Regions from separate parts of the Pseudomonas sp. GW822-FHT02D10 genome, predicted to be linked through region 2. Evidence: predicted binding sites of a transcription regulator. Region 2 holds the regulator's gene; each other region holds the start of a gene.
What was found. Region 2 encodes sigma-54, which starts transcription at its own class of promoters, with help from an activator protein. Its sites were predicted from a motif close to ANTGGCATNNANNTTGCTNT; they were not measured.

Region 1 (2,267 bases), on a different contig from region 2:
CGTGAGATAACTCTGACGGATTTCGGCACTGCCAGGTCGGCACGTTCTTCAGGATCGGCTCTTCGTCCAGGTAGAAACGAATCATGTCGGTCACGAACGGATAAACCGACTTGTCGTCTGCGACACCGGTGCCGATGGCATTCGCCAGCACCACATTGCCGGAACGATAGGACGACAGCAGTCCCGGAACGCCGAGCATCGAATCCGGGTTGAACGCCAACGGATCGAGGAAGGCATCGTCGAGGCGACGGTAGATCACGTCGACGGATTTCGGCCCGTCGGTGGTGCGCATGAATACCTTGTCATCGCGTACGAACAGGTCCGCACCTTCCACCAGTTCCACGCCCATCTCGCGCGCCAGAAACGCGTGCTCGAAGAACGCACTGTTGAAGCGCCCGGGGGTCAGTACCACAACACTCGGGTTGTCCAGCGCACTGGAGCTTTTCAGGGTGTCGAGTAACAGGTTCGGGTAATGATCGATGGGCGCGATGCGCTGGGCGGCGAACAACTCCGGGAAGAGCCGCATCATCATCTTGCGGTCTTCGAGCATGTAACTGACGCCACTGGGCGTGCGTAAATTGTCTTCGAGCACGTAGTACGTGCCGTCGCCATCACGCACCAGATCGACGCCAGAGATGTGCGAATAGATATCGCGATGCAAATCCAGCCCTTGCATGGCCAACTGGTACTGCTCGTTGGCCAGCACTTGCTCGGCCGGGATGATGCCGGCCTTGATGATGCGCTGCTCGTGATACAGGTCGGCAAGAAACATGTTCAGTGCCTTGACCCGTTGAATACAGCCGCGTTCGACGATCCGCCATTCACTGGCGGGGATGCTGCGTGGAATGGTGTCGAAGGGAATCAGGCGCTCTGTCCCCTGCTCATCACCATAGAGCGTGAAGGTTATCCCGGCACGATGAAATAACAGATCGGCCTCGCGTCGCCGTTGTGCCAAAAGCTCGTCAGGCGTTTCAGCTAACCAACGGGCGAACTCCCGATAATGCGGGCGGACCAGGCCGCCGGCGTCGTACATTTCATCAAAATAGGTGCGGATCATGCCGTACTCCTTGTCACCCGGACACCTAGGCTTCGCAAGGCCCGTGCCAGCGGCATAAACGCTTTATTATCAATCGGTTGGATAATCGCCCAAGACACGCCGCACCAATCCTGTGCGGCCAATGCCCCAACCTGATCGCCCCCGCTTCATTGCAAAGCAATGCTCATGGCTATTACCAGCATAGCCAGAGTTGATTTCACCGCTTGTGTACGGTTGCGATCCGTTGATTTTTTAATAGCCGAAAACGAAAACGGCCAACCCTGAGGTCAGCCGTTGCTGAGTGTTGTCGCTGTTCATAGTGTTATGCGAGTAGCCCTCGTACCTCCTGCTTGACGCCCCATCCTTCGATAATCCCACCCAAAGGCTCGACCACCGCCTCAAAGTCCTGCTCGAAGTCGCCAATGCCGCCGTAAGTGGCGTACATCACCTTGCTCAGCTCCAGATGCCAGGCACCGTCATCACGCACACTGACCTGCGCATTCAAGGACTCACCGCGAAAATGCCCTGCCGCCCTGCGTGCCCGCTCCTCATCAGGGAAAATGGCGTAGAACTCGATGGGATGGAACCGTGAAAAATCAAAACCGCCTTCTTTCATGCGGCGCAGCACACTGCTGCTGATGTCTTCTTGATAGGCTGTGCTCATGAAACGTCCTCCTCAAACTGATGGATAGACTTTCCGTACTCCCTGCGCCCACAACCGAATGGTGAGGGCGATACGGCAATCAGATTGCCGCCGGGAAACAAGCATGTAGCTGACAAGACCAGACCTTAGCGATCCATTCGCTGATCTCGATTGCAGAGTAGCCCCAAGTCAGAGCTGCTGCCAAGGCCTGCTTGCGAGTCGCATCAAGAGGTTATGCAATTAACGTGATACTGAGGATTTCAATGCTGTTCTGATCTTTCAGACTTTTGACTGTCGGATCATCGGTTCGCCCCTCCAGATCATTGAGATCGAGCTCGGCCGGGACAGGGAGAAGTTTTGCACGAATCAATTGCGCGGCCCGCTCCATCGTGGGTTCTTGTTCGCAATCGAATTGCTCCACGGTCTGCACACCGTGATCATCAACGAAGGTGACTTCCCACTTTTGCATCGGTGCCTCCTCGACAAGCCCCATAGATGGGCTTACAACATCTCGACCCCGAGCGCCGGGCAATCGTTCCCGCGAAACCCGATGGTTTGAGATGAAAAAGGCCGCCTGTTGGCGGCCTC
Region 2 (2,267 bases):
CCCGATTTCAGTGGGCGACATCAAGCAGATCATTCATCACCTCAAGGCCAAGGGCATCGGCGTGCTGATCACGGACCACAACGTCCGCGAAACCCTGGACATCTGCGAAACCGCTTACATCGTCAACGATGGCCAGTTGATCGCCGAAGGCGACGCTGAAACCATCCTGGCCAACGATCTGGTCAAGGAAGTGTATCTGGGCCATGAGTTCCGCCTGTAAGCACTGAGGTGTCTGGCCTGTCGTCTGGGCACTGCCTCAATAAAACTTTGCATGCTTTTATTGTTACAGCGCTCTAGGCAAACACTTCAGTTTCAGGCATATAATTTGCTTATGTTTGGCGCTCCGGCGCCCTGTAGTGGATGGCGCATGTGCGCCGGCGAATTAAGGTGTTAAGCCCCTGCCATGAAACCATCGCTAGTCTTGAGAATGGGCCAGCAGCTGACGATGACACCGCAGCTGCAACAGGCCATCCGCCTGCTCCAATTGTCGACCCTGGACCTGCAACAGGAAATCCAGGAGGCATTGGAGTCCAATCCAATGCTCGAACGCCAGGAAGAAGGCGACGACTTCGATAACGCCGACCCGATGGCGGACAACATCGAGCAGAAACCCAACAGCGATATCCAGGAACCTTCCTACCAGGAAACCGCGCCCACGGTGGATAACCTCGAGGAAGGCGACTGGAACGAGCGCATCCCTAACGAGCTGCCGGTCGACACCGCCTGGGAAGACGTTTACCAGACCAGCGCCAGCAGCCTGCCGAGCAACGATGATGACGAATGGGACTTCACCACTCGCACCTCCGTCGGCGAGAGCCTGCAGAGCCATCTGCTCTGGCAATTGAACCTGGCGCCGATGTCCGACACCGATCGGCTGATCGCCGTCACCCTGATCGACTGCATCAACAATCAGGGCTACCTGGACGAAACGCTTGAGGAAATCCTCGAAGCCTTCGATCCGGAACTGGACATCGAACTGGACGAGATCGAAGCCGTCCTGCATCGCATCCAGCAATTCGAGCCTGCCGGCATCGGCGCACGCAACCTCGGCGAATGCCTGTTGCTGCAACTGCGCCAACTGCCCGCCAAGACCCCTTGGTTAGCCGAGGCCAAGCGCCTCGTCATCGACTACATCGACCTGCTGGGCAGCCGCGACTACAGCCAGCTGATGCGCCGCATGAAGCTCAAGGAAGATGAACTGCGCCAGGTCATCGAACTGGTACAGAGCCTCAACCCGCGTCCGGGTTCGCAAATCGAGTCCAGCGAAGCCGAATACGTGGTGCCTGACGTCATAGTGCGCAAAGACAACGAACGCTGGCTGGTGGAGCTGAACCAGGAGTCGGTTCCGCGTCTGCGCGTCAACCCGCAATACGCCGGATTCGTCCGTCGCGCCGATACCAGCGCCGACAACACCTTCATGCGCAATCAGTTGCAGGAAGCGCGCTGGTTCATCAAGAGCCTGCAAAGCCGCAACGAAACCCTGATGAAAGTCGCCACCCAGATCGTCGAGCACCAGCGCGGCTTCCTCGAGTACGGCGATGAAGCCATGAAGCCGTTGGTCCTGCATGACATCGCCGAAGCGGTCGGCATGCACGAGTCGACGATTTCACGGGTGACCACGCAAAAATTCATGCATACCCCACGCGGTATCTATGAACTGAAATACTTTTTCTCCAGCCACGTCAGCACCTCTGAAGGCGGTGAATGCTCGTCCACAGCGATCCGCGCGATCATCAAAAAACTGGTTGCTGCGGAAAATCAGAAAAAGCCGTTGAGTGACAGCAAGATCGCTGGTTTACTGGAGGCACAAGGCATTCAGGTGGCCCGCCGCACCGTCGCCAAGTACCGCGAATCCTTGGGGATCGCGCCTTCGAGCGAACGCAAGCGGTTGATGTGACGGGCTACGCCATAGCGTTCCAGGGTGTGTTCGAAAGTTTTTCGGACACGCTCTAGTGGCAGGCAAACCAGCCTGCCGCCTTATGCACTGGCAACGAAGGAGAAGCTGTATGCAAGTCAATATCAGTGGACACCAACTGGAAGTGACCGAACCCCTGCGCATCTACATCGGCGAAAAACTCGAACGATTAGAAAGGCATTTCGACAAGATCACCAATGTGCAGGTCACGATGACCGTCGAGAAGCTGCTGCAGAAAATCGAAGCCACACTGCATATCCCCGGTGGAGAAGTGGTCGCCAACGCTGAGCATAACGACATGTATGCCGCGATCGACGCCCTGACCGACAAACTGGATCGCCAACTCAAAAAG
Region 3 (2,267 bases), on a different contig from region 2:
TAGCGATCTGAGTCACCAGCATGGCCATACCGGCAGTGCCGTTGGCGGCTGAAGCGGAACCAGCGTTGAAACCGAACCAGCCGACCCACAACATCGCGGCGCCCATCAGGGTGTAACCGAGGTTGTGCGGAGCCATCGGCGTGGTCGGGAAGCCTTTGCGCTTGCCCAGTACCAGGCACGCCACCAGACCGGCGACACCGGCGTTGATGTGGACCACGGTGCCGCCCGCGAAGTCGAGCACGCCCCAGTCGCCCAACAGTGAACCCGGACCGCTCCAGACCATGTGCGCGATCGGCGCGTAAACCAGGGTGAACCAGATGCCCATGAACACCATCATCGCGGAGAACTTCATCCGCTCGGCGAACGCACCGACGATCAGCGCCGGGGTGATGATGGCGAAAGTCATCTGATAGGTGACGAACACCGCCTCGGGAAACAGCGCCGTAGGGCCGGTAATACTGGCAGGCGTGATGCCGGCGAGGAAAGCCTTGGCGAAGCTGCCGACAAAGGAATTCAGGTTGACGACGTTTACTTCCATGCCAGTCGTGTCAAACGCCATGCTGTAGCCATAAAGGAACCACAGGATGGTGACCAGGCCGGTAATGGCGAAGCACTGCATCATCAACGAAAGAACGTTTTTGGAACGAACCATGCCGCCGTAGAACAGCGCGAGGCCTGGAATAGTCATGAACAGCACGAGGGCAGTAGAGGTCAACATCCAGGCGGTATCGCCGGAGTTGAGGACTGGAGGCGCCACCGGGTCTGCCGCCATGGCCAGGCTGGGCATTACGATGGACAACAGGGCTCCTAGTCCTGCGAATTTACGCAGAGTCATATTGTTTTCTCCTGGGGCGTTGGGTTTGGTGGCTTAGATTGCGTCGGTATCGGTTTCGCCGGTACGGATGCGAATAGCCTGTTCCAGATTGACTACGAAGATCTTGCCGTCACCAATCTTGCCGGTGTTGGCCGCCTTGGTTATCGCCTCGATAACCCGGTCAAGATCCTTGTCGTCAATAGCGACATCAATCTTCACCTTGGGCAGAAAATCGACCACGTACTCCGCGCCGCGATACAGCTCGGTGTGACCCTTCTGCCGACCGAAGCCTTTGACCTCAGTGACGGTAATGCCCTGCACGCCGATCTCGGACAACGACTCGCGTACATCGTCCAGCTTGAACGGCTTGATGATGGCAGTGACTAGTTTCATGAAAACTCTCTCCCGAATTGGTGGACTTGCCCCAGGAAAACAAACCCGACTCAAGTCTAAGCGCAGTGCCTGGCTTTGTAACGCATCGTCGGCCCTACTCGCCCGACTGACGCCAGTTAACCGCTCCTGACGAAACTCCCCGCTCCGCCTGCCGCACTGCATTCGTCACAGCGACTGCATCAGTGCATAGGTCACAAGAGACTAAGCAGAAAGCTTGCCATCTCGTAAAAAACCAATGATTTCAATCCCTTGGTCGATGCCACGGGCGCCAATGCCCAATCGCCACCACCAATACGCACAACAACGGTGCAACAACGCCCGACAACATGCGCGAAAAGCGTGCATCCGTGCCCGCGCCATTGACTATAGACACTGCGTGATACACTGCCGGCCATTGTTTCCAGGACATTTCCCATGCTCGCGCCCAAAGACTTCCTCGACGCCCTGAGCGGCCACGCCTCCCGCCTGTTCAGCGGCGAAACCCCGCTGCCAAAAAGCGAAATCGAAAGCCAGTTCAAAGCCCTGCTGCAAAGCGGCTTCAGCAAGCTTGATCTGGTGAGCCGGGAAGAATTCGACAGCCAGATGGTCGTCCTGGCGCGCACCCGGGCACGGTTGGAGAGTCTTGAGACGAAAGTCGCCGAGTTGGAAGCCAGGCTGAATCCACCGGTGTAACAACTGTGTTCATCACGCCTAAATTTTCTTTGCATAGAGAACCGCCTGACTGGCGGTTTTTTTTGCATTCAAATCAATCGAGTGCCTATTGAACAGGCCTAAAAGGAATTGATACTTCAGGATCCGCCGACGCTCGCAACATCCTGCGAAAGTTTGGTTCCACTGCCAGCGCGCTAAAACACTACGCCGCAACTACCCTTCAAAAAACCGCAGGAAGCGGTTCTCGCAAGCTCAAGGAATGATCATGTCTCTGGCCATCGTCCATAGCCGCGCCCAGGTCGGTGTGGAAGCGCCCGCCGTCACCGTAGAAGTCCATTTGGCCAACGGCTTGCCGTCGCTGACGATGGTGGGCTTGCCGGAAGCAGCGGTGAAGGAAAGCAAGGATCGG

Region 1: AC1RPZ_RS17425 (circularly permuted type 2 ATP-grasp protein) is a predicted target of sigma-54. The motif match lies at 1,211-1,230, and genes of this name have one in related genera.
Region 3: glnK (P-II family nitrogen regulator) is a predicted target of sigma-54. The motif match lies at 1,410-1,429, and genes of this name have one in related genera.

What each region holds. Positions count from the first base shown of each region.
Region 1 covers NZ_JBXAOB010000010.1:73,263-75,529, reverse strand. The annotation lists gene AC1RPZ_RS17425 (circularly permuted type 2 ATP-grasp protein) at 1-1,057, opposite strand, end outside; gene AC1RPZ_RS17420 (ribonuclease E inhibitor RraB) at 1,359-1,700, opposite strand; gene AC1RPZ_RS17415 (hypothetical protein) at 1,912-2,148, opposite strand.
Region 2 covers NZ_JBXAOB010000004.1:179,660-181,926, reverse strand. The annotation lists gene lptB (LPS export ABC transporter ATP-binding protein) at 1-220, shown strand, start outside; gene AC1RPZ_RS08715 (RNA polymerase factor sigma-54) at 404-1,897, shown strand; gene hpf (ribosome hibernation-promoting factor, HPF/YfiA family) at 2,007-2,267, shown strand, end outside.
Region 3 covers NZ_JBXAOB010000002.1:330,428-332,694, reverse strand. The annotation lists gene AC1RPZ_RS04715 (ammonium transporter) at 1-835, opposite strand, end outside; gene glnK (P-II family nitrogen regulator) at 869-1,207, opposite strand; gene AC1RPZ_RS04705 (accessory factor UbiK family protein) at 1,622-1,879, shown strand; gene AC1RPZ_RS04700 (YifB family Mg chelatase-like AAA ATPase) at 2,124-2,267, shown strand, end outside.